DNA from 3 places in the Streptomyces sp. NPDC045967 genome. Region 3 is predicted to be linked to each of the others. Evidence: riboswitches for the same ligand, from Rfam matches in the RefSeq annotation. Region 3 holds a riboswitch; each other region holds the start of a gene.
What was found. A riboswitch is a leader RNA that binds a small molecule or an ion and turns the genes downstream of it on or off. The one in region 3 is predicted to bind cyclic di-AMP.
Positions count from the first base shown of each region.

Region 1: it holds a riboswitch for cyclic di-AMP, as region 3 does, so the genes downstream of both, AC07FY_RS16610 (transglycosylase family protein) here and AC07FY_RS25075 (M23 family metallopeptidase) in region 3, are expected to answer to the same signal.
Region 2: it holds a riboswitch for cyclic di-AMP, as region 3 does, so the genes downstream of both, AC07FY_RS04755 (LysM peptidoglycan-binding domain-containing M23 family metallopeptidase) here and AC07FY_RS25075 (M23 family metallopeptidase) in region 3, are expected to answer to the same signal.

Region 1 covers NZ_JBWKLE010000007.1:67,744-77,470, forward strand. Annotated here, with positions in the region: gene AC07FY_RS16600 (FtsB family cell division protein) at 85-576, opposite strand; gene eno (phosphopyruvate hydratase) at 667-1,953, opposite strand; gene AC07FY_RS16610 (transglycosylase family protein) at 2,228-2,950, opposite strand; cyclic di-AMP (ydaO/yuaA leader) riboswitch at 2,954-3,126, opposite strand; gene AC07FY_RS16615 (LysM peptidoglycan-binding domain-containing protein) at 3,402-4,463, opposite strand; gene AC07FY_RS16620 (cytochrome P450 family protein) at 4,567-5,853, opposite strand; gene AC07FY_RS16625 (globin domain-containing protein) at 5,975-7,189, shown strand; gene AC07FY_RS16630 (nucleoside triphosphate pyrophosphohydrolase) at 7,203-8,246, opposite strand; gene AC07FY_RS16635 (SurA N-terminal domain-containing protein) at 8,275-8,901, opposite strand; gene AC07FY_RS16640 (protein kinase domain-containing protein) at 9,088-9,727, opposite strand, start outside.
Region 2 covers NZ_JBWKLE010000002.1:193,562-203,288, forward strand. Annotated here, with positions in the region: gene AC07FY_RS04745 (aspartate aminotransferase family protein) at 1-508, shown strand, start outside; gene AC07FY_RS04750 (tyrosine-protein phosphatase) at 543-1,334, opposite strand; cyclic di-AMP (ydaO/yuaA leader) riboswitch at 1,651-1,827, shown strand; gene AC07FY_RS04755 (LysM peptidoglycan-binding domain-containing M23 family metallopeptidase) at 1,830-2,792, shown strand; gene AC07FY_RS04760 (SGNH/GDSL hydrolase family protein) at 2,955-3,740, shown strand; gene AC07FY_RS04765 (MBL fold metallo-hydrolase) at 3,942-5,150, shown strand; gene AC07FY_RS04770 (sensor histidine kinase) at 5,394-7,259, shown strand; gene AC07FY_RS04775 (roadblock/LC7 domain-containing protein) at 7,295-7,729, shown strand; gene AC07FY_RS04780 (DUF742 domain-containing protein) at 7,801-8,139, shown strand; gene AC07FY_RS04785 (GTP-binding protein) at 8,117-8,755, shown strand; gene AC07FY_RS04790 (GAF domain-containing protein) at 8,752-9,303, shown strand; gene AC07FY_RS04795 (transketolase family protein) at 9,367-9,727, opposite strand, start outside.
Region 3 covers NZ_JBWKLE010000015.1:114,030-123,756, reverse strand. Annotated here, with positions in the region: gene AC07FY_RS25090 (bifunctional acetate--CoA ligase family protein/GNAT family N-acetyltransferase) at 1-858, opposite strand, end outside; gene AC07FY_RS25085 (HPr family phosphocarrier protein) at 1,043-1,324, shown strand; gene AC07FY_RS25080 (GntR family transcriptional regulator) at 1,602-2,279, opposite strand; gene AC07FY_RS25075 (M23 family metallopeptidase) at 2,488-3,285, opposite strand; cyclic di-AMP (ydaO/yuaA leader) riboswitch at 3,298-3,457, opposite strand; gene AC07FY_RS25070 (M16 family metallopeptidase) at 3,682-5,049, opposite strand; gene AC07FY_RS25065 (M16 family metallopeptidase) at 5,070-6,425, opposite strand; gene AC07FY_RS25060 (DNA gyrase/topoisomerase IV subunit A) at 6,613-9,069, shown strand; gene AC07FY_RS25055 (restriction endonuclease) at 9,180-9,727, shown strand, end outside.

The DNA of each region.
Region 1 (9,727 bases), on a different contig from region 3:
GCCTTGAGGAAGTCTCTTCGTTCTCGTGGATGGGTACTGCGGTACGGGTCTGGTGCGTGCGGTGCGGAGCGGGTGCGGACGGGCTCACTCGCCGGGGCGGTCGGCCTTGTCCACGCCGTCCCACACGTTGGAGTACCAGGGGCGGTCGGAGCCGGCTTGCCCGCTCCGGTGCCGCTCGGCCGCCGCCCGGGCCCCCGGGTCGGTCATGATGTAGCCGATCTCCCCGGGACGCAGGAAGTGCAGGTGCTTGCGCGCCTGCTGCTCCGCGTAGGCGTCGTCCTGCCAGCGGGCCTTCTCGTCGCGGAGCCGCTCCAGGCGCTCCCGCGCGGCCGCCGCGGCCCGCTGCTGGTCGGCGATCTCCGAGCGCTGGGACACGTACTGCCGCATCGGGTACGCGAGGGCGACGACCAGCGTACAGAGGACGAGCACCAGGAGCGCGGCGCGGCCGGTGAGCCGGCTGCGCCGGACCTGGCGGCGCGACTGCGAGCGGTAGACGTGCGCGGCGGTCCGCTCGCCGAGCTGCTTGAGCCTGGTCGCGGTGGAGAAGGTGGAGAACCGATCCCGGTTCCCGGCCATTGATCCGCCTCCCCTGTGTACGCACTACGCACTACGTCCCCGCACACGGTACGGGACCGAGTGCGGGGACGTACGGAGGCGAGGGCGTGATTAGCCCTTGAAGCGCGGGAACGCGCTGCGGCCCGCGTACACCGCGGCGTCGTCGAGGATCTCCTCGATGCGCAGCAGCTGGTTGTACTTGGCGACGCGGTCCGAGCGGGCCGGGGCGCCGGTCTTGATCTGACCGCAGTTCACGGCGACGGCGAGGTCGGCGATGGTGACGTCCTCGGTCTCGCCGGAGCGGTGCGACATCATGCACTTGAAGCCGTTGCGCTGGGCCATCTCGACGGCGTCGAGGGTCTCGGTCAGCGAACCGATCTGGTTCACCTTCACGAGCAGGGCGTTCGCGGAGCCCTCCTCGATGCCGCGGGCCAGGCGCTCGGGGTTGGTGACGAAGAGGTCGTCGCCGACGATCTGGACCTTGGTGCCCAGGCGGTCGGTGATGGTCTTCCAGCCGGCCCAGTCGTCCTCGAACAGCGGGTCCTCGATGGACACGAGCGGGTACGCCTCGACGAGCTCGGCGTAGTAGTCGGTCATCTCGGCGGCCGAGCGGGACTGGCCCTCGAACTCGTACTTGCCGTCCTTATAGAACTCGGACGCGGCGACGTCGAGCGCGAGCGCGACGTCGGTGCCCGGGGTGTAGCCGGCCTGCTTGATGGCCTCGACGATGAGGTCGAGCGCGGCGCGGTTGGACTCCAGGTTCGGGGCGAAGCCGCCCTCGTCACCGAGACCGGTGGACAGGCCCTTGGTGTGCAGGACCTTCTTGAGGGTGTGGTAGACCTCCGCGCCCCAGCGCAGCGCCTCGGAGAAGGACTCCGCGCCGATCGGCGCGATCATGAACTCCTGGATGTCCACGTTGGAGTCGGCGTGCGACCCGCCGTTCAGGATGTTCATCATCGGAACGGGCAGCAGGTGCGCGTTCGGGCCGCCGAGGTAGCGGAAGAGGGGGAGGTCCGAGGCCTCGGACGCGGCGTGCGCGACGGCGAGGGACACGCCGAGGATGGCGTTGGCGCCGAGCGAGCCCTTGTTGTCGGTGGCGTCCAGGTCGAACATGGCCTGGTCGATCAGGCGCTGCTCGGTGGCGTCGTAGCCGACGAGCTCCGGGCCGATCTGCTCGATCACGGCGAGGACGGCCTTCTCGACGCCCTTGCCGAAGTAACGGTCGGGGTCACCGTCACGCAGCTCGATGGCCTCGAAGGCACCGGTGGAGGCGCCGGACGGAACTGCAGCACGGCCGGTGCTGCCATCGTCGAGGCCCACCTCGACCTCGACCGTGGGGTTGCCTCGGGAGTCCAGGATTTCCCGGGCTACGACGACGTCGATGGACGGCACGAGCATCTCCTTCTGGGATGTGACGCTGGGTGTGCGGTGGCGTCAGGCCGTGGGATGGCCTTGCCGCCTAGAGCCTAACCGGATCCGGGCACTCGGCCCGCCGACCGCCCGGGTCCTGGGACGAAAAAGGGTCCGAATACCCCTGTTCCAGGACATAGAGCGCCCGGCCACCGGGGGCCCGGCCCCTGACACGCCACCGCCCGGCGCGTGGGGGGAGACGCGCCGGGCGGTGTGTGGTGGTGCGTGGTGCTCACGGACTGCGCGGCTGTCGCCGCGCCGGTCAGCTGAGCTTCAGCTTCTGACCCGGGAAGATCAGGTCGGCGTCCGAGACGATGTCCTTGTTCAGCTCGAACAGCTTCTCCCAGCCGCCCTGCACGCCGTTGGTCTCGGCGATGGTACCCAGGGTGTCGCCGGCCTTGACCGCGTACGAGCCGTTGCCGGTCTTCGGGGCCGGGGCCGCGGAGCGCTCGGAGCGGGTGGTCGGGGCCTCGGAGCGCTTCGTCTCCTGCTTCGGGGCCGCCTGCTTCGGGGCCGCCTGCTTCGGGGCCGTCTGCTTCGGCGCCGTCTGCTTGGGCTCGGTCTTCTTCTCCTGCTTGGGGGCGGCCGCGGTCGCGCCGCCGCCGGTGTAGGAGGAGTTCGACAGACCCTTGCCGCAGTGCGGCCAGGCACCCTTGCCCTGGCCCTTGAGGACCTTCTCCGCGACGGCTATCTGCTGGGCCTTGGAGGCCTGGTTGGCCTGCGCGGCGTACGACTTGCCGCCGTACGCGGCCCAGGTCGAGGACGAGAACTGCAGGCCGCCGTAGTAGCCGTTGCCCGTGTTGATGGCCCAGTTGCCACCGGACTCGCACTGCGCGACCTTGTCCCACTCGGACGCGGTGGCGGCGCTGGCGGTGCCCGCGGCCATCAGGGGGGCGGCGACGGCCACACCGGCGACACCGGCGAGCGTGACGATGCGAACGGCCTTGGAACCGCGACGGTGCTTGCCCTTGCCGGAAAGCAGCATGGAGTTTCTCCTCACCGACGCCTACGAGGTGAGCTGTCGGGTTCGGGCGAGTGAGTTGCCCGGCCGTGCGACCTAGCGCACGTCTTGACCCCTAGCCGGTGGCGTGACCGTCTCTCAACGGCCGCTCCCGGCGCCTACCTTGGTTCCCCCGCTCCTGCCTTCGGCGCTTGACGCGACGACTGTTCCCCCCGTCCGCCGGCAGGATTCGGCGATGCGGTCGAAGGAGCCCGCGGTGGCGGGCGATTCAGAAGGTAGACAGGTCTCCCCCCGATGTTCAACGGGCGTTTTCGGGGGAATCGGCCCCTACTTGCGCTCGCCGCGGGGACGTTTGCGCAGGTGAGGGCCGGGTTTGCGGAAGCCCCCGGGCGAGACACGCCAGTTGACCGGAAGAGACGCATGTCTCACTTGATCAAAACGGACAATCGACTCTTTCCGACCGGCCGAAGTGCCCCTATTCGGCGGTTAGATCCAGGTTCTGGCCGGGCTTGATCAGGTCTGCGTCTCCGCCGATGACCTGCTCGTTGGCCGCGTAGAGCGCGTTCCAGCCGCCCTCGAGTCCCTTGGCGTCCGCGATGGCCGTCAGGCTGTCGCCCGCTTTGACCGTGTACGTGGGCGCGGACGGGGCGTCAGCGGGGCCGGACACCTCGACGGCCGGCGTGCCGCGGTGCTTGCCGCTGCCCTCGGGGGCCGTCGCGGGCGTCGCGGGCGGGGTCGTCGGGGTGGTCGGCGCCTCGGGGCTCACCGGAGCCGTCGGGTCGGCCGGGGCCGTGGGGTCGCCCGGGGTGACCGGCGGCAGGCCAGGGGTGGTCGGCGGGGTGCCGGGCGGCGTGGTGGGGGGCGTGGTGGGCGCGTCCGGGTTCACCGGGGCGGTCGGAGCGGTGGGGTCGGTCGGGGAGGGCGTCGGCTCCGGTTCGTCCGGCGAGGGCATGACGGGCAGTCCGAGGGAGGGCGCGAGCGGGCCGTCGGGCAGCGCGAACGACGGGCTGCCGGACGGGGTCGGCGCGGGCTGCGTCGGGGCGCCGAAGTCGGTGGAGGGCCTGCCGGTCCCGGTGGTGGGGACCTGGTCGTCCGGGCGGGAGGGGGCGCCGGCCGCCTGCGAGCCGCCGGGCAGCCCCGGATCGACCTCGGCTGCGGGGCCCTGCGCGTCCAGCCCGGCCGAGGCCGCGCACAGCGGCCACGCCTGCGGGCCCTGGGAGGCCAGGACCCGCTCGGCCACGGCGATCTGCTGGGAACGGCTCGCCAGGTCGGCCCGCTCGGCGAAGTCCAGGCCGCCGGCGTTGCTCCACTGCTCCTGGGTGAACTGCAGGCCGCCGTACTGGCCGCTGCCGAAGTTCGCACTCCAGGCGCCGCCGCTCTCGCATTCGGCGACCTTGTCCCACGTGGCCGTGTCGGCCGCGGTGGCGTTGGTGGCGGCGAGCAGCGGCAGTGCCAGCGCGGAGCCGGTGACTCCGGCGGTGACGACTATCGCGGGCACCTGGCGGGGGCGTCTGTGTCGGCCGTTCCCGGAACGCATGATGCTGCACCTTTCGCATAACGGCGGGGTAACGGCAGAACCTAGCGGCCTTCGAACGGTTGTCACAACTCCGGTCGGCTCCTGACGTCCGGTCAGTTGGCCTTCAGATGTTTATGGGTGTGAAGCGCACGGGAAGGGTGCGCAGGCCACGCATGATCAGTCCGCCGCGCCAGCGCAGGTCCGCTGGTGGAACGGCGAGTTCCAGATCAGGCAGACGCGTGAGCAAAGTCGCAAGCGCGGTCTGTCCCTCGAGTCGGGCGAGCGGAGCGCCCAGGCAGTAGTGGATGCCGTGCCCGTATCCGAGGTGCTGGTTGTCCGTCCGCGAGAGGTCGAGGGTGTCCGGTCCGGCGAACCGCGCGGGGTCGCGGTCCGCGGCCGCGAGGACGACCAGGACCGGCTCCCCCGCGGCGACCCGCTGCCCGCCGAGGGTCAGCGGCTCGGTGGCGAAGCGCCAGGTGGCCAGCTCCACGGGACCGTCGTAGCGCAGCAGTTCCTCGACGCCGGTCTCCAGCAGGCCGCTCTCGCCGGCCGCGAGGGAGGCCTGGAGGCGGGCGCGCTCGCCCGGGTTCATGAAGAGGGAGTGGACGCCGTTGCCGATGAGGTTCACGGTGGTTTCGAAACCGGCGAAAAGCAGGATGAAAGCCATGGCGGTGGCCTCGGCCTCGGTCAGATGGTCACCGTGGTCGCTCGCCCGGATCAGGTCCGAGATGAGGTCGTTGCCCAGATCGTCCCGCTTGCGGTGGATGAGTTCCCCGAGATAGGTCCGCATCTGCTTCACGGAACGGGCGACTCCGCCGCGCGGACCGCCGCCGTGGCGGATCATCATTCCCGCCCAGTCGCGGAAGTCGTCCTGGTCCTCGCGCGGTACGCCGAGCATCTCGCAGATGGCGTAGATGGGGAGCGGGAAGGCGAACTCGTGGATCAGGTCCGCCTCCCCCCGCTCCGCGAACCCGTCGATGAGGTGGTCGGTCAGCTCCTGCACCCGCGGGGTGAACTCGGCGACCCTGCGCGGGGTGAACGCCTTCGACACCAGCCGCCGCAGCCGGGTGTGGTCCGGCGGGTCGATGTTGAGCAGGTGCGTCATCAGCTCCGCCTTGCGCTCCCCCGGGATCCCCGTCTTGCCCTTGGCGTGCGCGGGCTCCGCGTGGTGCGCCGGGTTCTTGCTCAGACGCTGGTCGGCGAGGGCCTGGCGGGCGTCCGCGTACCGGGTGACCAGCCATGCCTCGACCCCGCTGGGGAGCCTGGTGCGGTGCACCGGGGAGTGCTCGCGCAGCCAGGCGTAGGCCGGATAGGGGTCGGTCGCGAACTCCCAGTCGAACAGGGTCGGCCCCGGGTGGGAACCGTCGGCCGAGGGGGTGTCTGCGGGCTCTGCGGGGGTCTGCTCGTGCACCCGACGACCGTATCCCGGCTCCGGACCCCCGTCCCAAATGGGCGCTTCGTCGCGGCTGTCCGCAGATCCATCCTCCCTTGACGGCGGCTCGCACGGCGTTCCTACTGTCGGCCTTGTGGATGTGAGGATCTTGAAGAGCAGTTTCGCGGTGGTGGAGAGACGGGCCGAGCACGCGGTCAAGTTCTTCTATTCCCACCTCTTCTGGCACAACCCCGCGATGCGCGAGCTCTTCCCGGACTCCTCCGAGGACATGGAACGCCAGCGGGACCGGCTCTTCGCCGCGCTCACCCACGTGGTCGCCCACCTGGAGGACGACGGCCTGCTGCCCTACCTCCACGAGCTCGGCCGCGACCACCGCAAGTTCCGCGCCGGGCCCCGGCACTACGCCGCCGTGGGCGCCAGCCTGCTCGCCGCCCTCGCCGAGGCCGCCGGCGAAGCCTGGACCCCGCGGGTGGAGAAGGCATGGGCCGAGGCGTACCGGCTGATAGCCGACGCGATGCTGGCCGGCGCCGCCGCGAGCGAGGAGCCGCCCTGGTGGGACGCGGAAGTGGTGCGCCACCTCCGGTACGGGGAGGACATAGGGGTGCTGACCCTGAAGCCGCACGCCCCCTTCCCCTACCTGCCCGGCCAGTACACGAGCGTGAGCAGTCCCCGGGTCTCCAGGGTCTGGCGCACCTACTCCCTCGGCAACGCCCCCCGCCCCGACGGCACCCTGGACCTGCACGTCAGCCTGATCGAGCGGGGGCGGCTCAGCACCCCCCTGGTCCGCGACGTGGAGCCGGGCGAGAGGCTGCGGCTCGGCGCCGCGGCCGGGCGGCTGACGTTCCGCCGGACCGACCGTCCGGCCAGCCTCATAGCCGCCGGAACCGGCTGGGCACCGGTCCGGGCCGTCCTGGAGGACCTCGCACGGCACCCTCCCGACCAGGACGTACGGCTCTTCGTGGTCGCGCGGGACGCCTCCTACCTCTACGACCGGCCGTTCATCGACGCCTTCGCGGCGGCCTGCCCCTGGCTCGCCGTCACCTACATCACGCCCGCTCCCGGGCAGCACCGCAACCAGGCCACCGACCGGCTGGCCACCGCGCTCGGCACCCGGGGGCTCTGGCCCGAACAGGACGTCTACCTCAGCGGGCCGCCCTCCTTCATCGAGGAGACCGCCTGCCTCCTGGAGGAGCTGGGCGCCGCCCCCGGCCGGATCTTCCACGACTCCGTACCCGCGGCCGGACGCGGCCACGGGCCGAACGGCCGCCCGCTGGGCTTCGGGGAGTGGTTCCTGAACCGCCCCGCGCCGCACTGGCACAACCCGTCGGGGCGCGCGCCGCGGGACGACCGGTAAGCGGTGCTGCGCCCTACGCGACGCCCTCGGCGGCGCGGATCGCGTCCCGGTAGACGCGGGCCGCCGCGCGCAGCGCCGTCTCGGGGTCGGTCCCCTCCGCCTCGGCGCGTGCCGCCAGCCGGAGCAGTTCGTAGCCGATGCCCTCGCCGCGGGGCAGTTCCACGTCCACCCCGCCCGTACGCACCCGGCCGGCGAGCTTGGCCGCGAGCGCGAGGCCCGGCTGGCCGAGCGGGATCCCGTCCGTGACGGACTCCCGGCCCTTCTCCACCGCCTTGGTGCGCTGCCAGTGCGCGCTGACCTCCTCCGGGGTCTCGGCCTGCTCGTCGCCGAAGACGTGCGGGTGCCGGCGGATCAGCTTGTCCACCAGGGTGGCGGCCACGTCGTCGATCGAGAACGCCCCGACGTCCCCCTCGTCGTCCCCGTCGTCCTCGGCGACCCGGTCGTCCCCTGCCCCGCCGGCGCCCTCCTCCGCGATCCGGGCGTGGAACACCACCTGGAGCAGGACGTCCCCGAGCTCCTCGCGCAGCTCCTCCCGGTCCCCGGCCTCGATGGCCTCGACCAGTTCGTACGCCTCCTCGATCGCGTACTTGGCCAGGCCCCGGTGGGTCTGCCGGGAGGTCCACGGGCACGCGCGCCGGACCCGGTCCATCACCTGGACCAGGTCGAGCAGCCGGGCCCCCGGCAGGTCGTAGGAGCCCGGCAGCAGCTCCAGGTCGGGCATGGCGACCCGGCCGGAGCCCGCCAGGCGGGCCAGCCCGTCGGTGAGCCGCTGGTCGCCCTCGCCGCTCAGGAGCACCACGACCGTGGCGCCGCCGGCGCAGGCCGCGACCAGTTCCCGCGCCTCGGGACTGCTCTGCACCACCTCCACGCCCGCGTCCCCCAGGTACGGGAGCTGCGGGTGGTCGGGATCGGCGCACAGCACCCGGTCCGCGGAGTGCAGGGTCTGCCACGCGGGCCAGGACAGCACGCCGGGGGCGACCCGGTGGCTGGTGGTGAGCAGGACGATGCGGCCGGTGGGCTCGGCCGTGGTGGAGGCGCGGGGGTCGTGGTCGGTCACCCTGCGAACCTACCCCCGCGGGCGGGTGTCAGGCTCCGGCGGGTGCCTGCTCGGGGCGGGTCCGCTGGGTGATCCAGGGGGTCTCCCCGGCGCCGAGCTTGATCTGCTGCACGTCGAAGGAGCCGTAGCGCGGGTTGACCTCGATGTGCAGGGCCTTCGCCGCGGTCCGGGCCGGCTCCTCCAGCTTCCCGTTGCCGTACTTGGCGGTCAGCTTGGTCAGCAGCACCCGGTCCCGGAGGAAGCGGTCGACCTGGCCTGGGGCCATGGCGCCCTTCTGCAGCAGCAGCGCCTCGAACTGCTCGGCCCCCTTGTTCTCCTCGACGTACGCCTTGCGCTCGTCCTGGACCTCCTTGGCGGAGACCGCGATCCCGGCGGTCTCGGCCATCTTGTCGATGATGCGGCTCTGCAGCATCGAGTCGAGCTTCTGGCGCTCCAGGTTGGGGGTGCTCGCGATGAGCTCCGCCGCGGCCTGACCGGTGCGGTTCTGGGCGGCGCGCACCTGATTCACCTGGGCCTGGAGGGCGGAGGTGGTGATGCGTTCACCGCCGACGACGGCCGCGGTGCCGGGGCGCGCCTGCCCCGACGAGCAGGCGGACAGCAGGGGGGCCGCCAGCAGCAGGGCGGTGGAGACGGAGAGCGCTGTGCGACGGTGCAAAGGAGCCTCCAGGGCCGGGAGATTGTGCGTCGGTGCACAAGGGCCTTGCGATGGTCGATGGTATGCAGTCAGGGTGATCCGAGCCACTGATTCGACCAACGATTCCGCAGGTGTTGAGGTGCGCCGCCGGCGGTGGCCGCGGGCGGCGGTCCGAGCGGCCGGCCGGCCGCTCCCGCGCCGGCGGCGTCAGCGGACCTGACCGAGCCAGTGCAGGGTGCGGCGGACCTCGCCCGGGAAGGGGTGGTTGGGACCGTGCAGCCGTTCCGCGTCGAACAGCAGGCGGGCCAGGGTGTCGCGGGCCGCGGACCGGTCGCCGAGGGAGAGCAGCAGGTGGGCTATCCGGCGGCGGACCTCCAGGGGGAGCCCGGGGTCGGGGTTGGCGTAGTGGTTCTCGAAGAGCGGCAGCAGCGAGCGGTACTCCGCGAGGGCCGCGGCGGGCTCGCCGAGCTGCTCCAGGCACTGCGCCGCGTCGTAGCGGAAGCGCAGCGCCTGCGGGTCGCCCGCCGGGAACTCGTCGGCGAGGCGGCGCAGTTCGGGCAGGGCGCGGCGGTACTGGCCGTCGTCCATCAGGGTGGCGGCGTACTGCTTGCGCAGGGAGCGGACCACCGGCGAGTGCTCGCCGTGCTGGGCCGCCGCGGCCGGGAGGATCCCGCCGAGGATGTCGCCGGCCTGCGTCAGCCGGCCCTGGTCCAGCAGCTTGCGCGCCTCGTCCACGGCGCCGGGGATGTCGGGGCCGGCGGGCGCCGGGGTGGGCGGGGAGGTCGGCTGCGGCGGTATCACGGTGGCCCGGTCGGGCCACGGGGCCTGCGGGCGCAGGAAGGGGCGG
Region 2 (9,727 bases), on a different contig from region 3:
CCGGGTCCTCGTGCACTCCGCCAGTTTCGGCTCCAACGCGCAGGCGATGGCGGCTGGACTGGCGGTGCTGTCGGTCATGGACGACGAGGAGGTCGTCGCGAACGCCCGGGCCATGGGCGATCTGCTCCGCGGCCGGCTCGCGGCCCTGGTGGAGGAGTACGAGCTGCTGCACGAGGTGCGCGGGCGCGGGCTGATGATCGGCATCGAGTTCGGCCGGCCGTCCTCGCTGGGGCTGCGCGGCCGGTGGAGCATGCTCCAGGCGGCCCGCAAGGGGCTCTTCGCGCAGATGGTCGTGGTGCCGCTGCTGCAGAAGCACCGCATCCTCACGCAGGTGTCCGGGGACCACCTGGAGGTGATCAAGCTGATTCCGCCGCTGATCGTGGACGAGACCGACGTGGACCGGTTCGTCGGCGCCTTCCGGGCGGTCATGGACGAGGCGCACGGCGGGTCGGGGCTGATGTGGGAGTTCGGCAGGACCCTGGTGAAGCAGGCCGTCGGCAACCGGTGACGGCCCGCTCCGGCAGGGGCGGACGCCCACGGGCTCAGACCAGCAGCCGTTCCCGCAGTCGGCCGAGGGTCTCGGGTGTGAGCCCGAGGCCCTGTGCGAGGTAGGCCGCGTTTCCGCCCCACCGCTCCTCGATGGTGTCGAAGGCCGTGGTGAGGTATTCGGCGCGGGCGTCGAAGAGCGGGGCGAGGAGTTCCATCACCTCGGGGGCGCGGGTCTCCTGCGCCCCGTCGCCGCGGCGCACCCGGTAGCGGCGGTGCGGGGCGTTCGACTCGAGGTAGTCCGCGATGATCGCCTCGCGCTCGACGCCCAGCGCCAGCAGCACGACGGCGACCGACAGGCCCGCCCGGTCCTTCCCGGCCGCGCAGTGCAGCAGGGCGGGGACGCTGTCCTCCGCGAGGGCGTGCACCACGCGGCTGTGCTCGGCCGTGCGCTGCAGGATGATCGTGCGGTACGACTGCGCCATCCGGGCCGCGCCCTTGCCGTCGCCGAGGGCCGAGCGCAACTCCTCGAGGGCTCCCTCGCGGACCATCGTCCAGAACTCCCGGCCGTCCGCCGGGTCCGTGAGCGGGATGTTGACGTTCCGTACGCCGGGCAGCGCGATGTCCGGCCCCTCCAGGGCGTGGTCGGCGTCGTTGCGGAAGTCGAAGATGGTGTGGAGTCCGAGCGATGCGAGGAACTCCGCATCGGTTTCGGTGGCATGTGCAAGATGTCCGCTTCGGAACAATTGCCCTGGCCTGACCTGGCGTCCGTTCGAAGTCGGCAATCCGCCCACGTCGCGGAAATTGCGCACTCCCGACAGCTCCGGCTCCTGTATCTGCTGGGTCAAAGGAACTCCTCCGCTTCATCGTGGGACAGCTTGTCCGTATTGAGCTGATTGGCTCCAACTTGCCGCACGCGACGGCGAGATCGGGCCTCGCCCCGTGAGCCAGATCATACGGTGACCGTGCGTGCCTGATCGCGAAAGTCGAATGGCCCGGCCGGAAGGGTTGTTGACGGTGCGGAACAAACGGAGGGTGACGGGAATTCCGCCGATCCCCCGTCCCGCCGATTCCCTTGGGGAATACATGGCTTGTTCCGTGTGCCCGAACTCGATTACCTTCGCGATCGATCCGGGTGGACCGCCTAATCCTGCCGCCTCCCGGAAACCGCACCCGTCTATTCACGCGCGCGGCAGGAGCGGGGGAACCAGGTAAGCCGCCGTCCCGGATCTTCCCTCCGGAACGGCTAGGGGTGAAGTCGTGCGCGATCCGTTCGCGTACGGCCGGACATCTCCAGTCCGAACCCGACAGCTCACCTCGCCGGCGACGGAGAGGAATTCGCCATGCCCGCACAGGGTAAGCACCGCCGTCCCAAGTCCCTTTCCCTTCCCCGCGGCCTCGCCGCCGCCGGCACCGGTGGCGCAGCGCTCGCGCTGCCCCTGATGGGCGCCGCCACGGCCCACGCGGCCCCTGCCGCGGCCGCCCCCGCCGCAGCCGCGCCCGCCTCGGCCCCCGCCGTCGCCCCGCAGCTCCCCGTCGCGCTCCAGGCCGCCCCCGCCGCAGCGGAGGCCGCGCCGACCGTCTACACCGTCGTGCCCGGCGACTACCTCTCCAAGATCGCCGCCGAGCGCCGGCTCTCCGGCGGCTGGGAGAAGCTCTACGCCGACAACCGCGAGGCCGTCGGCGCCGACCCGTCCCTGATCCACCCGGGCCTGAAGCTGACCCTCGGTGCGAAGGCCGCCGAAGCGGCTCCGGCTCCGGCGCCCGCCCAGCGGTCCTCGACCGGCGCCCGGTCCGCCGCCGAGGGCTCCTCCGCCAAGGCCGCGCCCGTCCCGGCCCCGCGCCCGCAGCAGAAGGCGCAGAGCAGTGGTTCCTCCACCGCGGCCAAGGCCCCGACCGCCGCCGGGTTCGTGTCCCCGGTGAGCGGCGGGATCTCCACCCCCTACCGCGCCTCGGGTGCGATGTGGTCCTCGGGCTACCACACGGGCGTCGACTTCATCGCGAGTTCCGGCACCACCGTCAAGGCCGTCGGCGCGGGCACCGTGGTGTCGGCCGGCTGGGCCGGGTCGTACGGCAACGAGGTCATCATCCGGCACGCCGACGGCAAGTACTCCCAGTACGGCCACCTCTCCGCGCTGTCCGTCTCGGTGGGCCAGAGCGTCACGGCCGGCCAGCGCGTCGGGCTCGCCGGCTCCACCGGCAACTCCACCGGTCCGCACCTGCATTTCGAGATCCGCACCGGGCAGTCCTACGGCTCCGACATCGATCCGGTGGGCTACCTCCGCTCGAAGGGCGTCACCCTCTGACGGCAGCCGCCGCCGGGCACGAACACGCACCGGGCCGGGGCCCGAGGGGGGTCCCGGCCCGGTGCGCGCCTATTCCCCGGACGGGGCGTGGCGCAGATCACGGTCCGTCAACCCCTGCTTACGTTGGCGTAGGTCGTGTGCGCGGGTGAAGGATGTCGTCCCGTGGCAGCGACGACGACGACACTCAAGACCATCGGCTCGTACGCGGCGATCGGGGACAGCTTCACCGAGGGCGTGGGGGACCCGGGACCCGGGGGTTCCCCTCTCGGCTGGGCGGACCGGCTCGCCGTGCTCCTGGCCGACCGGCGGGACGAACACGACTTCCGGTACGCGAACCTGGCGGTGCGCGGCCGGCTCCTGGACCAGATCGTGGCCGAGCAGGTGCCGCGGGCCAAGCGGCTCGCACCGGACCTGGTCACCTTCTGCGCCGGCGGCAACGACATCATCCGGCCCGGCAGCGACCCCGACGACGTGGCGGAGCGGTTCGAGGCCGCCGTCGCCGACCTCACCGGGGCCGTCGGCCTGGTCATGATCACCACCGGCTTCGACACCCGGGGCGTTCCGGTCCTCAGGCACATCAGGGGCAAGGTGGCGACGTACAGCGCACACGTGCGCGCCATCGCCGACCGGTACGACTGCCCGGTGCTCGACCTCTGGTCGCTGAGGTCCGTCCAGGACCGGCGCGCCTGGGACGCCGACCGGCTGCACCTGTCGCCCGAGGGGCACACGCGGGTGGCGCTGCGGGCCGCGCAGGTGCTCGGTCTCGAGGTGCCCGCCGACCCGGACCAGCCGTGGCCGCCGCAGCGTCCCCGCGGCTCGGTGGACGTCACCCGGGACAACATCCAGTGGGCGCGCGAGCACCTGGTGCCCTGGATCGGGCGCCGGCTGCGCGGCGAGTCCTCCGGCGACCACGTCGCGGCGAAGCGGCCGGATCTGCTGCCCCTGTAGGTCCCGGGCGCGGGACGCAGGGGGAGGCCGCGGACGGGGGCGCGCGAGCCGCAGGGGGAAGGTCGCGGACCGGGGCGCGCGGGCCGCAGGGGAAGGTCCTGGACCGGGCAGGCGGCCGTAAGCGGAATCCTTCGGGGTATGTGTGCGTTGGGATGGTCGTAGACCGACGACCGCCCTGACCCCCTTTCCCCAGGAGGCGCCTTGACCGGCTCCCGACCCCCGCGTCCCCTGCGTCCGCGGCTGCGTGCCCTGCGACCCGAAGCCTTCGGCGCGGACCCCTCCGGCGCCCGGCTGGAGCGGATCCACCGTTCGCCGAACTTCGCCGACGGCGTCTTCCAGAACCCGGTCGGGGCCCGGACCAGGCCCTCGGGGTCGATGGCGGAGTTCGCCAAGATCTACTTCCACCGGGAGCAGCGGCTCCGCCGCAGCCCCGGCGCCCCGATCCCCGTCTACCCGACGACCCTCGCGGAGCTGGCGAAGCCGCCCGCGAGCGGACTGCGGCTCACCTGGATGGGACACTCCAGCGTGCTCGCCGAGATCGACGGGCGGCGCGTGCTGTTCGACCCGGTGTGGGGCGAGCGGTGCTCGCCCTTCCCCTTCGCCGGGCCCAGGCGGCTGCACCCGGTGCCCGTACCGCTGGCCTCGCTGGGTGCGGTCGACGTCGTGGTGATCTCGCACGACCACTACGACCACCTCGACCTGCCGACGATCAAGCAGCTGGCCGGTACCGACACCGTCTTCGCCGTCCCGCTGGGCGTCGGCGCGCACCTCGAACGCTGGGGCGTGCCGGCCGACCGGCTGCGCGAACTGGACTGGAACGAGAGCACCGACGTCGCCGGGCTCTCGCTCACGGCGACCCCCGCCCGGCACTTCTGCGGACGCGGACTGCGCAACCAGCAGCACACCCTGTGGGCCTCCTGGGTGGTCGCCGGTGACGAGCACCGGATCTACCACAGCGGGGACACCGGTTACTTCCCCGGCTTCGCGGAGATCGGCGCCGCGCACGGGCCCTTCGACGCGACGATGATCCAGATCGGCGCCTACTCCGCCTACTGGCCCGACATCCACATGACGCCCGAGGAGGGCATGCGCGCCCACCTCGACCTCCAGGGCGGCACCCCGCACGGCACGATGCTGCCGATCCACTGGGGCACCTTCAACCTGGCCCCCCACCCGTGGGACGAGCCGGGTGAGGGGAGCCTCGCCGCGGCGCGGGGGGCCGGAACCGCGCTCGCCCTGCCGATCCCGGGGCAGCCCTTCGAGCCCGGCGCGGCGGACGCCCCCGCGGAGCCGTGGTGGCGGCCCTTCGTGGCCGGCGGCCATGCCGCGTCCGAGGCATCCGTCGCCGCGCTCACCGCGGGCCGGGCCACGGGCGTCATCCGCGAGGAGTCCGAGACCGTGGGTTCCTGACGGCCGGACGCCGCCCGGCCCCGCCGCGGGGCCGGGCGGCGTCCGGCCGTCCCCGCCGCGCCGAAAGGCGCCCCCGGGGATTCGGGCGGATGTGCGAGCGCTCCACCGGGAGCGGGAAGCACCCCGGGGAACTTCCCCAACTGGCGGTCCCGGGCGGGACGGTGCGGTCTAGCGTGGGTATCCGGTGATCAACACCGGACCCCGGGAACGCTGGGGACCGGGCCCCACGTACCGAGGACGCCGATGTCCGGACCCCGCGCCGCCCGCCACGCCCCGTCGAGACACGCCGTCACCGGTCCGGGCCGGCAGATACGCCCCCAGCTGGTCCGCGCCGCCGTCCTGCCCACGCTCGCCGCCGCGCTCAGCGGCGCCGCCGCGGTCCTGTTCACCCTCCAGCTCGGCGGGGGAGCAGGAGACCGGGATGCCCGGCTCTGGCCGGTGCTCACGGGCTGCGCGCTGCTCGGCGTCGGAGCCCTCGCCGCGGCCCTGCTCGGCGCCCAGCGCGCCGACAAGGCCGTACGGGACCGGTGCGAGGCGCTGCGGCGCTCCAGCGTGCGCGGCCGCCAGGAGCTGCGCGCAGCCGCCGACCGGCTGGAGCGCGGCGAGGCCCCGGGCCGCCCGGTGCGCGGCGGCCCCACCGGCGCCCCGGCCGGAGCCGATCCCGCGGGAGTGGACGAGTTCTGGCTGCTCGCCCAGGAGCTGCGCGGTGCCCGCGAACAGGCCCACGCGACCCTCGTCCGGCTGGCCGGACCGGCCGCGCCGTCCGACAGCGAGCGGAAGGTCGAGGTCTTCGTCAACCTCGCACGCCGCCTGCAGTCCCTCGTCCACCGCGAGATCTCGCTGCTGGACGACCTGGAGGACACGGTCGAGGACCCGGACCTGCTCAGGGAGCTGTTCCACGTCGACCACCTCGCCACCCGGATCCGCCGCCACGCGGAGAACCTCGCGGTGCTCGGCGGGGCCGCCTCCCGGCGCCAGTGGACCCGGCCCATCGACCTCAGCGAGGTACTGCGCTCCTCGGTCGCGGAGGTCGAGCAGTACACCCGGGTCAAGGTGGTCCCCCCGGCGGGCGGCAGCGTGCGCGGGCACGCCGTCGCCGACGTGGTGCACCTGCTGGCCGAACTGGTCGAGAACGCCACGGTGTTCTCGGCACCCGACACCGACGTGGTGCTCCGCGCCGAACGGGTCACCGCCGGGATCGCCGTCGAGGTCGAGGACCGCGGGCTCGGCATGCCGCCCGAGGAGCAGCACCGGATGAACACGCTGCTGCGCGACCCCGACCAGATCAGCGTCCGCAGCCTCCTCGCCGACGGGCGGATCGGGCTGTTCGTCGTCTCCTCGCTGGCCCGCAGGCACGGGATCGCCGTGGAGCTCAAGTCCAACATCTACGGCGGGGTGCTCGCCGTCCTGGTCCTGCCGCAGGAACTGCTCGGCGCGCAGGCCCCGGGCGCCGCCGATGCCGGCGGCTCCCGCGCCACCTCCTGGGGGACGGGTGAGTCCTCGCCGCTGCCGCCCCCGCCCCCGCTGGAACCCGTACGGATGCCCCGCCCGCGCCCGGAGCGCGCCGGAGGCGTACCGGCCGGCGTACCGGCGGGACCCGGGGACGGCGCTCCGCCCGGACCGGGGACCGGGACCGTCGCGGCGTCCTGGCCGCGGCCCGCGAACGGAGCCGTGCCCGCACCCCGGACCGGGGGTGAGGACCGGCCCGTGCCGGCCGCGCCCGAGACGTGGGACGAGCCGGTGGACCCGGCGGTCCCCGCCGGGACCGGGGAGGGGCCGGGGGGCGGATCCCAGCCCGTCCCCGCGCCGCCCGAGACCTGGGAGGAGTCCGAGTCAGAGTCCGCGTGCGAGTCCGCATCCCAGCACGCGTCCGGTGTGGTGGCCGTGCCCGCGGCCAGGACCGGCCTACCGCCCGGGCCCGGGCCCGCGGCGGCGCAGCACCGGCCCGCCCTGCCCCGGCGGCGCGCCCAGCAGCACCTCGCGCCGCAGCTGCGCGAGGCGCCCGCGCCGCGGCGGCCCCCGGACCCCGAGCCGCCCGTGCACGACCCCGGCCTGATGGCCGCCTTCCAGCGCGGATTCGGCCTCGCGCAGTCGGAGAACCAGGCATGACCCCCACCCCCCACCCCGGCAAGGAGCGCACCCCCATGGGCGGCGAAGTGGCGACGCAGACCGGCACCCGGCTCTCGGATCTCGACTGGCTGCTCAGCGGCCTGGTGCAACGCGTGCCCTACACGCGCAGCGCGGTGCTGCTCACCGCCGACGGGCTCGTGACCTGCGTCCACGGCCTCGACCCGGACAGCGCCGACCACATGGCGGCGCTCGCGTCCGGGCTGTACTCGCTGGGGCGCAGCGCCGGCTCCCGGTTCGCCGACGGAGCCGGGGTCCGCCAGGTCGTCGTGGAGCTCGACACCGCGCTCGTCTTCGTCTCGGCCGCGGGTTCCGGCACCTGTCTGGCGGTCCTCGCCGACCGCGAGGCCGACGCCGGGGTGCTCGGCTACGAAATGGCCATGCTGGTCAAGAGCGTGCGGCCGTACCTGGCGGCTCCGCCCCGGCGGCCCGTCGCCGACGGAGAGCGGTGAGGGCCCGCGCCCCGGGCGCCCACCCCAAGGGCCGGGACACCCCCTGGCTCGACGACTCGGCGGGCCGGGTGATGCGCCCGTACACCGCCAGCGGCGGCCGGACCCGGCCGGGTGTCGCGCTCGACCTGCTCTCGCTGGTGAGCGCGACCGGAGTGCGGCCGCGCGTACCGCTGGGGGCGGAGCACCTCCTCGCCCTCCGGCTGTGCGCGGGCGCCGCCGCGGTCACGGTCGCCGAGGTCGCGGGCCAGCTGCGGCTGCCCGCGGTGGTGGTGAAGGTGCTCCTGTCCGACCTGGTGGAACACGGCGCCGTGACGGCCCGGGCGCCGCGGTTCCCGGGCGGCGGGTCGTTCGCCGCCGATGACCGTTCCCTGCTGCGGGCGGTGCTCGATGGCCTCCACAGACGCCTGTGACACCTCCGCCCGGCCCGCTCCCGCGACGCTGAAGATCCTGGTCGCGGGCGGGTTCGGGGCGGGCAAGACCACGTTCGTGGGCGCGGTGAGCGAGATCGAGCCGCTGAGCACGGAGGAGCTGATCAGCGGCATCGGCGAGAGCACGGACCCGCTGGGCGGGGTCGAGGCCAAGGCCACGACGACCGTCGCGCTCGACTTCGGCCGCATCACGCTCGACCAGGGGCACGTCCTCTACCTCTTCGGCACGCCCGGGCAGCACCGCTTCTGGTTCCTGTGGGAGGAGCTGTGCGCCGGCGCGCTCGGGGCGGTGGTGCTCGCCGACACCCGCCGCCTCGCCGACTGCTTTCCCGCCGTGGACTTCTTCGAGCGGCGCGGGATCGGATTCGTCGTCGCCGTCAACGAGTTCGACGGCAGTCACACCTACACGCCCGAAGAAGTCCGCGAAGCGGTGGGACTCGGGCCCCAGGTGCCCGTCGTACGGTGCGACGCGCGCCTGACCAGTTCCGGGACGGGGACCTTGGCCGCCCTCGTCCGCCACCTCCTGTGCACGGCGGCTCCCGAGGCCGCCGCGGCCGCGGCCAGCTCTTCGTCTCCGGAGTCGGGGGAACCGTCATGACGTACTACGAATCGACCGGACACCTGCTGCTCACGCCCGTGGACCGGGAGGCGCCCGCACGGGCCGTCCGGCTGCGGGAGCTGGGCCTGGGCGAGCGGGTGGACAGCGAACTGGACGCCTTCGCCCGGCGCGTCGCCGAGGTGCTGGCCGCGCCCTACACGGGTGTCAACTTCATCGGCGAGGAACGGCAGTTCTTCGCCGGGCTGCACCACGCCCCCGACGCGCCGCCGAGCGACTACCCGGCGCGGGTGCTGGCCCGCGACCACGGCTACTGCCCGCACGTGGTGGTACGGCGCCGAGCGCTGGTGCTGGAGGACGTACGGGACTTCGCGCGCTTCGCGGGCAACGCGGTGGTGGACGGGAGCGGGGTGCGCTCGTACGCGGGCGCGCCGCTGACGGACCGGCGCGGGTTCGTCCTGGGCACGGTGTGCGCGGTGGACGTGGTGCCGCGCCGCTGGGGCACGGAGGGCCTCGCCGCGGTGAAGTCGCTGGCGGCGGAGCTGGTGGAGCTCCTGCGCGCCCGGGAGGACCGGCGCCGGACGGCGTAGCCCTGAGGCCGGTTGCCGCGGGCGGCGGACCGATCGCCCGCGGGCCCGGGGGCCGATCGCCGGTCAGGCCGGGCGCAGGAAGCCGGTGAGGCGGTCGCGGAGCGAGCGCGGGTCCAGGCCGTGCGCCGCGGTGTGTTCGTCGATCGTGCCGTAGCGGCGCAGCTCGGCGCGGCCCACGCCGAGGCCCAGCACTCGGTGCGGCGCGTCTTCCAGGGCGTCGTTCGCGGCCGCCGTGGAGGTTCCGGCGAGGTAGGGCTCGACGAGGACGACGTCCGCGGTGCCCGCGCTCCGGACGGCGCGGCGCAGCGCCGCGCCGTCGAACGGGCGCACGGTCGGGGCGTACAGCACGGTCAGGTCCAGGTCCTCGGTCGCCGCGAGCACGTTGTCGAGCAGCGGCCCGACGGCGAGGACCACGCCCGCGCGT
Region 3 (9,727 bases):
GGCCTCGGGGACCCGGTCCGCGGGGACGGCGACCACCGCGAGGTCGACGGGGGCGCCGATGGCGTCGACGGTGGGGTAGGCCCGTACGCCGTCCAGCAGATCGCGCGTGACCGCCTCGTTGACCGCGTACAGGTGGCCGTGGAAGCCGCTGTCGCGCAGGGTGCGCAGGGCAGCGGCGCCGATGCCCGCTCCGGAGCGGCTGACTCCGATCACCGCGACCGAGCCGGGGGCGAGCAGCCGCTGCACCGAGCGGGCCTCCGCGCGCTGTTCGCGGGCGCGCTGCACGGCGAGGGATTCGGCGGTGGGTTCGAGGTCGAGGGTGAGGCGGACGGAGCCGTCCTCGAAGCTGCGCTTCTGTTGGTAGCCGGCGTCCGTGAACACCTTGATCATCTTGTTGTTGGCGGGCAGCACCTCGGCGGCGAACCGGCGGATGCCCCGCTCCCGGGCCACCGCGCCGATGTGTTCGAGGAGCGCCGAGGCCACTCCGCGGCCCTGGTGGGCGTCCTGGACCAGGAAGGCGACCTCGGCCTCGTCGGCGGGGCCGGTGGCGGGCCTGCCCTCGGCGCCGATGCGGTCGTAGCGGACGGTGGCGATGAACTCCCCGCCGATGGTCGCCGCCAGGCCGACCCGGTCGACGTAGTCGTGGTGTGTGAACCGGTGCACGTCGCGGTCGGAGAGCCGGGGATAGGGGGCGAAGAAGCGGTAGTACTTCGACTCGTCGGACACCTGCTCGTAGAAGCTGACCAGCCGGCCCGCGTCGTCCGGGCTGATCGGCCGGATCCGGGCGGTGCCGCCGTCGCGCAGGACGACGTCCGCCTCCCAGTGGGCCGGGTACGAGGGGTCCGACTCGGTGGTCATGGGGGCCAGCTTACGGCCGGGAACCGCCTGGCAGCGTGCGCGCGGCGCATCCGGCGGACGGGGGCGGAACGATGCAAGCTGGGGAAGGTCCGACGGCGGAGGACCGGGCCGGAGGTCGGTCGGAGCATTCCGGACGTCGTGAGAGACTGGTCTAGACAACCGTAAGAACCTGAAGGGCATCACCATGGCAGAGCGCCGCGTCAACGTCGGCTGGGCCGAGGGCCTGCACGCTCGTCCCGCCTCGATCTTCGTCCGTGCGACGACCGCTTCCGGCGTCCCGGTGACCATCGCCAAGGCCGGTGGCGACCCCGTCAACGCCGCCTCCATGCTGGCGGTCCTGGGCCTCGGCGCCCAGGGTGGCGAGGAGATCGTCCTCGCCTCCGACGCCGAGGGCGCCGACGCGGCGCTCGACCGTCTCGCGAAGCTGGTCGCCGAGGGTCTCGAAGAGCTCCCCGAGACCGTCTGACCCTTCGGGTTCGACCCTCGCGTCGTCCCCCGTGCGACCGCGGCGGGCCCACCGGCCCGCACGGTCCTCCGCGCGAAAGCCGCGGCCCCGCCACCCGGGGGCCGCGGCTTCCGCGTTCGCGCGGCGGAATTCAAGCGATCCGCCTCCCCTGGCGCGCCGGCACCGCATTCACGCCGCCCGAATTCAGGGAGAGGCGCCCGTGCGCATATCGCCCGCACACATGTCGTCCGTAGGCATATGGGCCGCGCACATATTCCCTCTTTGTATCCGGCCCCAGTTAATAGCGGCCGCCGGACATGTTTACGGCGCGTTGCGAAGTGCTCACGGCCGCCCCCGCGCGCGGCCGGTGCGCGCCCGCCGCCCGTTCGGCGTGGAGGGCCGTCAGCGTCCGCGCGCGCTCCGCGTCCCCCCGCGCCACCGCGTCCACCACCGCCCCGTGCTCCGCCCAGGAGTCCACCGGCCGGGCCGGCGCCTCCACCACGTACATCCACGCCAGCTTCCGCCGCGTCTGCGTCAGCAGCGCGATCAGACCGGGGCTCCTGGACGCCTGCGCGAGGGTCTCGTGGAACCAGCCGCCCAGGGAGCGCAGGTCCTCGCTCTGGCCCCGCCTGGCCCGCTCCTGGCCCAGTCTGACCAGGCCGCGCAGCACCTTGAGGTGAGACTCGGTGCGCCGCCGGGCCGCGCGGGCCGCCGCCAGCGGCTCCAGCAGCGTCCGCAGCTCGAGGAGGTCCGCCGCCTCCTGCTCGGTCGGCTCGGCCACGCAGGCGCCCGCGTGCCGGCGCGTGGTCACGAACCCCTCGGACTCCAGGGTCCGCAGCGCCTCGCGCACCGGGACCCGCGAGACCCCGTACCGGCGGGCCAGCAGTTCCTCGGTCAGCCTGCCGCCCGGCTCGAACACCCCGGAGACGATGTCGTCGCGGATCGCTGTGCACACCGCGTGCGCGGGAATACGCAAGACCGGACCTCCACCTTTTCCGCTTTTCGACTGCCACGCCGACGACACGAGCAGAACACTCATGACACTTGTGCGCGTACCGCGACTCTATTGCAACACACGATGATTTCCGAGAGCGGCCGGAAATGAGGGATGCCGAATTCGCCGGAGCAGCACGAAGGCCCCGGCTCGGGGAGCCGGGGCCTTCGGTGCTGCGGTGCGATGCGGGTCAGAGGCTGACGCCGTGCGAGCGCAGATAGGAGACCGGGTCGATGTCCGAGCCGTAGTCGGCACCGGTGCGGGCCTCGAAGTGCAGGTGCGGGCCGCTGGAGTTGCCCGTGGAGCCCGACAGGCCGATCTTCTGGCCGGGGGTGACCTGCTGGCCGACGGAGACGCTCAGCGAGGCCATGTGCCCGTACTGGGTGTACGTACCGTCGTTGTGCTTGATCACGACGTTGTTGCCGTACGCGCCGCCCCAGCCGGCCTCGACGACGACACCGGCGCCGACCGCGCGGACGGTGGTGCCGGAGGCGGCGTGGAAGTCGATGCCCGTGTGGCTGCCGGAGGACCACATGCCGCCGCCCGCCTTGTACTGCGTGCTGACGTACGAGCTGTCGAGCGGGGAGACGAAGGTGTTGAGGCGCTTGCGCTCCTCCTCGCGCGCGGCACGCTCGGCGGCCTCGCGCTCGGCCTTCGCCTTGACCTCGGCGAGGCGCTTGGACTCGGCGGCCCGCTGCCTGGCGTCGGCCTCGGCCTGCGCCTTGGCGGCGGCGTGCTCGGCGGCACGCTGCTGGGAGGCGGCCTGGTCCTCGATGTCACCCGCGAGGTCCTCGGCGACGACGACCGCGCCGAGCGCGTTGTCCGAGGAGGAGTGGTTGTCGCTGCTGTCCGCGGCGAAGGCCGGGGCGGCGAGGGAGCCGACGACACCAGTGGTGGCGAGGGCGGCTATACCGGCGTAGCCGGCGGTCTTGCGGCTCAAACGGCTGGAACCGCGGTGCTTGCCGGCGGCACGACTGCCAAACGCCATGAAGGGGCTGATCCTTTCCTTCCCTCTCGCCTACCGGGTTAGCTGACGGGTTCGGAGCAGGAAGGTCTCCTACGGGCCTCCTCTTGCGAGGCGGTCCGATTCACCCCAGGGACTGATGTGGGTCCCCGGCTCCCCAGGCTTGCGCCTGACGGGGACTCGGCGATCGCTGCCCGGTGCCGCGGGTGCGGCGCGTACAACTGACGGACAGCACAGGTGACGCTAGGCGGATCATCCGTCAATCGCCAAACAGAGACGCCTTTTTGTTGCGTACGCCACACCGCATAAAAGCTACCTCTCCACTAAACGGACAAAGGGGCTTCCGGCAGACATGTCCGCCGGAAGCCCCTTGCCGGGCCGCCCGGCACCGCTCGTGCAGCGCCGTGCCGCCCGTGGAGGTCAGTTGGTGACGACGCTCACGGGGCCGATTCCCAGGGCCCGCACCGGCTCCTCGATCTGCGCCGCGTCGCCCACCAGGACCGTCACCAGCCGGTCCGCGGGGAAGGCGTTCACGACCGCCGAAGTCGCCTCCACGGTGCCGGTTTCCGCGAGCCGCGCGTACAACTGCGCCTGGTAGTCGTCCGGCAGCTCCTGCTCGACCTGGTCGGCCAGGGTGCCCGCGACCGAGGCGGCCGTCTCGAACTTGAGCGGGGCCACGCCCACCAGGTTCTGCACGGCCACGTCCCGTTCGGCGTCGGTCAGGCCGCCCTCCGCGAGGGTGCGCAGCACCTTCCACAGGTCCTCGAGCGCCGGGGCGGTGTTCGGGGTGTCCACCGAGCCGCTGATGGCCAGCATCGAGGCGCCCTTGCCGTCGGCCGTGGAGCGCAGCACCTGACCGAAGGCGCGCACGCCGTAGGTGTAGCCCTTCTCCTCGCGCAGCACCTTGTCCAGCCGGGACGTCAGGGTGCCGCCCAGGCAGTACGTGCCGAGCACCTGGGCCGCCCACGCCGCGTCGTGCCGGTCCGGCCCGATCCGGCCGATCAGCAGCTGCGTCTGGACCGCACCGGGCCGGTCCACGATGACGACGCGGCCGGTGTCGTCGGCGGTCACCGGCGGCACCGGGAGGGCCTCGGCGGTGTCACCGGTCCAGGCGCCCAGGGTGTCGGCGAGGACCGCGTCCAGGTCGAGGCCGGTCAGGTCCCCGACGACCACGGCGGTGGCGGTGGCGGGGCGTACGTGGGCCTCGTAGAAGGCGCGGACGGCCGCGGCGTCGATCCGGGCGACCGTCTCCTCGGTGCCCTGGCGCGGGCGGGACATCCGCAGGCTCGCCGGGAAGAGCTCCTTGGAGAGCTGCTTGGCGGCGCGGCGCTGGGGGTTGGCCAGCTCGTGGGGGATCTCGTCGAGCCGGTTGCGCACCAGCCGGCCGACCTCGGCGTCGGCGAAGGCCGGTGCGCGCAGGGCGTCGGCGAGCAGGCCGAGCGCCTTGGGCAGCCGGGAGGCCGGGACCTCCAGGGAGACCCTCAGGCCCGGGTGGTCGGCGTGCGCGTCGAGGGTGGCGCCGCAGCGCTCCAGCTCGGCGGCGAACTCCTCGGCGGAGTGCTTGTCGGTGCCCTCGGACAGGGCGCGCGCCATGATGGTCGCCACGCCGTCGAGGCCCTCGGGCTCGGCGTCCAGCGGGGCGGCGAGGTTGACCTCGACCGCGATCACCTGCTGGCCCGGGCGGTGGCAGCGCAGCAGCGTCAGGCCGTTGGGGAGCACCGAGCGGTCGGGGGCCGGGAAGGCCCACGGCTGCGGCTCGCCGGCCTGCGGGCGCGGGTGGAAGGTCATCGTGACGGCTGCGGTGTCGCTCACTGCTCCGCCCCCTCGTTCTCGTCGTCGTTCCCGGCGGACTCGTCGGAGCCGGCCAGCGGCTCGTAGACCAGCACCGCGCGGTTGTCAGGGCGCAGTCGGGCCGCTGCCACCGCCTGCACCTCCTCGGCGGTGATGTCCAGGACCCGCTGGACGGCGGTCAGGGCCAGCTGCGGGTCGCCGAAGAGCACAGCGAACCGGCACAGTTCGTCGGCCCGGCCCGCGACCGTGCTCAGCCGGTCCAGCCACTCGCGCTCGAGCTGCGCCTGGGCGCGCTCCATCTCCTCGGCGGTCGGGCCCTCGGCGGCGAACCGCGCGAGCTCCTCGTCCACGGCCGCCTCGATGTCCGGGACCTCGACCCCGCCGGAGGTCTTGACGTCCAGCCAGCCCAGCGAGGGCGCTCCGGCCAGGCGCAGCATGCCGAACCCGGCCGCGACGGCGCTCTGGTCGCGGCGCACCAGACGGTTGTGGAGCCGCGAGGACTCGCCGCCGCCCAGCACGGTCAGCGCCACGTCGGCGGCGTCGCACTCGCGGGTGCCGTCGTGCGGGAGCCGGTAGGCGGCCATCAGCGCACGCGCCGGGACCTCCTCGACGATCTCCTCGCGCAGCTCGCGGCCGATGACCTCGGGCAGGGTGCCGTCCCGGGGCGGCTGCTTGCCGTCGTGCGAGGGGATGGTCCCGAAGTACTTCTCGACCCAGGCGAGCGTGCGCTCCGGGTCGATGTCGCCGACGATCGACAGGACCGCGTTGTTGGGCGCGTAGTACGTGCGGAAGAAGGCGCGCGCGTCCTCGAGGGAGGCGGCGTCCAGATCGGCCATCGAGCCGATCGGGGTGTGGTGGTACGGGTGGCCGGCGGGGTAGGCCAGCGCGGTCAGCCTCTCGAAGGCGGTGCCGTACGGGACGTTGTCGTACCGCTGGCGGCGCTCGTTCTTGACGACGTCGCGCTGGTTCTCCATGGACTCCTCGTCCAGGGCGGCCAGCAGCGAGCCCATCCGGTCCGCCTCCAGCCACAGCGCGAGCTCCAGCTGGTGGGTCGGCATCGTCTCGAAGTAGTTGGTGCGCTCGAAGCTGGTGGTGCCGTTGAGGGAGCCGCCGGCGCCCTGGACCAGCTCGAAGTGGCCGTTGCCCGACACGTTCGCCGAGCCCTGGAACATCAGGTGCTCGAAGAGGTGAGCCAGGCCGGTACGCCCCTTGACTTCGTGGCGGGAGCCGACGTCGTACCAGAGGCAGACCGCGGCGACCGGGGTCAGGTGGTCCTCGGACAGCACCACGCGCAGGCCGTTGGCCAGCCGGTGCTCGGTCGCTGTCAGGCCGCCGGAGCCGGCCTGGGCTGTGGCCGTGTGACCCATGGGCATGTGGTCCCTTCGATACGCGATGCAGAGATTTCCGTCAGACCTGCCACTGTATGCAAGCGCGACGGCGACCGGATAAGTTCCCGGGTCACCCCCTGGGGTCGGAGTCCGGGTTGTCGGTGCCTCGGGCCACAATGGTCCGCGTCAGACCCCCAGCACCCCCCATTCTTGGTTAAGGAGCCGCGCAGCGATGGCCCGCCGCAGCACGAAGACCCCGCCGCCGGAGGATTTCGAGGAGAAGATCCTCGACATCGACGTCGTCGACGAAATGCAGGGCTCCTTCCTCGAGTACGCGTACTCGGTGATCTACTCCCGTGCCCTGCCCGACGCCCGCGACGGCATGAAGCCGGTGCACCGCCGCATCGTGTACCAGATGAACGAGATGGGTCTGCGCCCCGACCGCGGCTACGTCAAGTGCGCCCGTGTCGTCGGCGAGGTCATGGGCAAGCTCCACCCGCACGGCGACGCGTCGATCTACGACGCCCTCGTCCGCATGGCCCAGCCGTTCTCCATGCGGCTTCCGCTGGTCGACGGCCACGGCAACTTCGGTTCGCTCGGCAACGACGACCCGCCGGCCGCGATGCGCTACACCGAGTGCAAGATGGCCGACGCCACGTCGCTGATGACGGAGTCGATCGACGAGGACACCGTCGACTTCACCGCCAACTACGACGGCCAGGAGCGGGAGCCGGTCGCACTGCCCGCCGCCTATCCGAACCTGCTGGTCAACGGCGCGTCCGGGATCGCGGTCGGCATGGCGACCAACATGCCCCCGCACAACCTGGGCGAGGTCATCGCGGCGGCCCGGCACCTGATCCGCCACCCGCAGGCGGACCTGGAGGCGCTGATGCGCTTCGTCCCCGGTCCGGACCTGCCCACGGGCGGCCGGATCGTCGGGCTCGCGGGGATCAAGGACGCGTACGAGAACGGCCGCGGCACCTTCAAGATCCGCGCGACGGTGGCGGTGGAGAACGTGACGGCGCGCCGCAAGGGGCTGGTCGTCACGGAACTGCCCTTCACGGTCGGCCCCGAGAAGGTCATCGCGAAGATCAAGGACCTGGTCGGCGCGAAGAAGCTCCAGGGCATCGCGGACGTCAAGGACCTCACCGACCGCTCGCACGGCCTGCGCCTGGTCATCGAGATCAAGAACGGCTTCCACCCGGAGGCCGTGCTGGAACAGCTCTACAAGCTGACGCCGATGGAGGAGTCCTTCGGCATCAACAACGTGGCCCTGGTGGACGGGCAGCCGCTCACGCTCGGCCTCAAGGAGCTGCTGGAGGTCTACCTCGACCACCGCTTCGAGGTCGTCCGGCGGCGCAGCGAGTTCCGCCGCGGCAAGCGGCGCGACCGGCTGCACCTGGTCGAGGGCCTGCTGGTGGCGCTGCTCGACATCGACGAGGTCATCCGGCTCATCCGGGACAGCGACAACTCCGCGCAGGCCAAGGAGCGGCTCATCGCGCACTTCTCGCTGAGCGAGATCCAGACCCAGTACATCCTGGACACCCCGCTGCGCCGGCTCACCCGGTTCGACCGGATCGAGCTGGAGTCCGAGCGCGACCGGCTCACGGGTGAGATCGACGAGCTGACCGGGATCCTGGACTCCGACTCCGAGCTGCGCAAGCTGGTCTCCGCGGAACTGGCGGCGGTCGCGAAGAAGTTCGGCACCGAGCGCCGTACGGTGCTGCTGGAGTCGGCGGGCACGGCGGTCGGCACGGTACCGCTGGAGGTCGCGGACGACCCCTGCCGCGTGCTGCTGTCCTCGACGGGCCTGTTGGCACGCACCGTGACCGGCGAACCGCTGCCCGAGTCGGAGGGCGGCCCCCGCGCCAAGCACGACCTGATCGTCTCGCAGGTCGCGGCCACCGCCCGCGCCGAGGTCGGCGCGGTCACGTCGTACGGGCGGCTGCTGCGGCTGTCGGTGATCGACCTGCCGCAGTTGCCGGACACGCACGCCGCGCCGAACCTGGCGGGCGGCGCCCCGGTCGCGGAGTTCCTCTCCGGGCTGGAGCCGGACGAGAAGCTGATCTGCCTGACCTCGCTGGACGAGACCTCGCAGGGCCTGGCGCTGGGAACCGAGCAGGGCGTGGTCAAGCGCGTGGTACCGGACTACCCGGCCAACAAGGACGAACTGGAGGTCATCACCCTCAAGGAGGGCGACCGGATCGTCGGCGCGGTCGAGCTGCGCACGGGCGAGGAGGACCTGGTCTTCCTCACCGACGACGCCCAGCTGCTGCGCTACCCGGCCTCGCAGGTGCGCCCGCAGGGCCGCCCGGCCGGTGGTATGGCGGGCATCAAGCTCGCCGGGAACGCCAAGGTGATCCACTTCTCCGCCGTCGACCCGGCGCGGGACGCGGTGGTGTTCACCGTCGCCGGCTCGCACGGGACGCTGGACGACTCGGTGCTGTCGGGGAAGCTGACCCCCTTCGACCAGTATCCGCGCAAGGGGCGCGCCACCGGCGGTGTGCGCTGCCAGCGGTTCCTGAAGGGCGAGGACGTGCTGGTGCTGGCCTGGGCGGGCAACGCACCGGTCCGGGCGGCCACGGCGAACGGCACTCCGGCCGAGCTGCCGGCCGTGGACCCGCGCCGCGACGGCTCGGGCACTGCGCTGCCCGCCACCGTGGCGGCGCTGGCCGGAGGCGCGCTGTAGGACGGACGCCGCCCTTCGGGTGGTACGCCCCGAGGGGGGACGTACCACCCGAAGGGCGACTAGTGTTTTCCCCCTTGGCACTGGCGGGTGGGGCGGGGAGAACAGAGCTGATGAGTCGTCGCGCGGGCGGAGTGATCGGGGACTGGGCCGAGGCCCAGCGCCGGGCGCAGCAGACGCAGGTGATCCAGCAACGGCAGGTGGAGCGCCGGCTGCGGGAGCAGCGGGCCGCCGACCGGCAGTACCGCGAGGGCGAGGCCCGGCGGCGTACGGAGGCGATCGAGGCGGAAGTCGCCGTCCTGCAGGGGCTGCTGGCCGCGGGGTGCCGGGCGCCGGCGTTCCGGACGGCCGGGCTGGTCCGGTCCGAGCAGCTCGAACCCTTCGCCCCGGGCACGCTGGCGCACCCCGTGCCGATGCCGCAGCTGCACCAGTTCCAGCAGCAGAGCACGGGCTGGACGCTCGGCTCGAACCGGCGGGCCCAGGCCGAGCGCGAGGCGCACGCCCGGTACACGCAGGCATGGCAGGCGGCGCACGCCGCGGAGGCCCAGCGGCAGCAGCGGTTGGCGGACTACCGGCGGAGCTACGACCGCTGGGCCGCGGACCAGCTCGCGGGGATCCGCGCGCACAACGCGGGACTCACCGCGCTGGCCGGGGCGCTGCG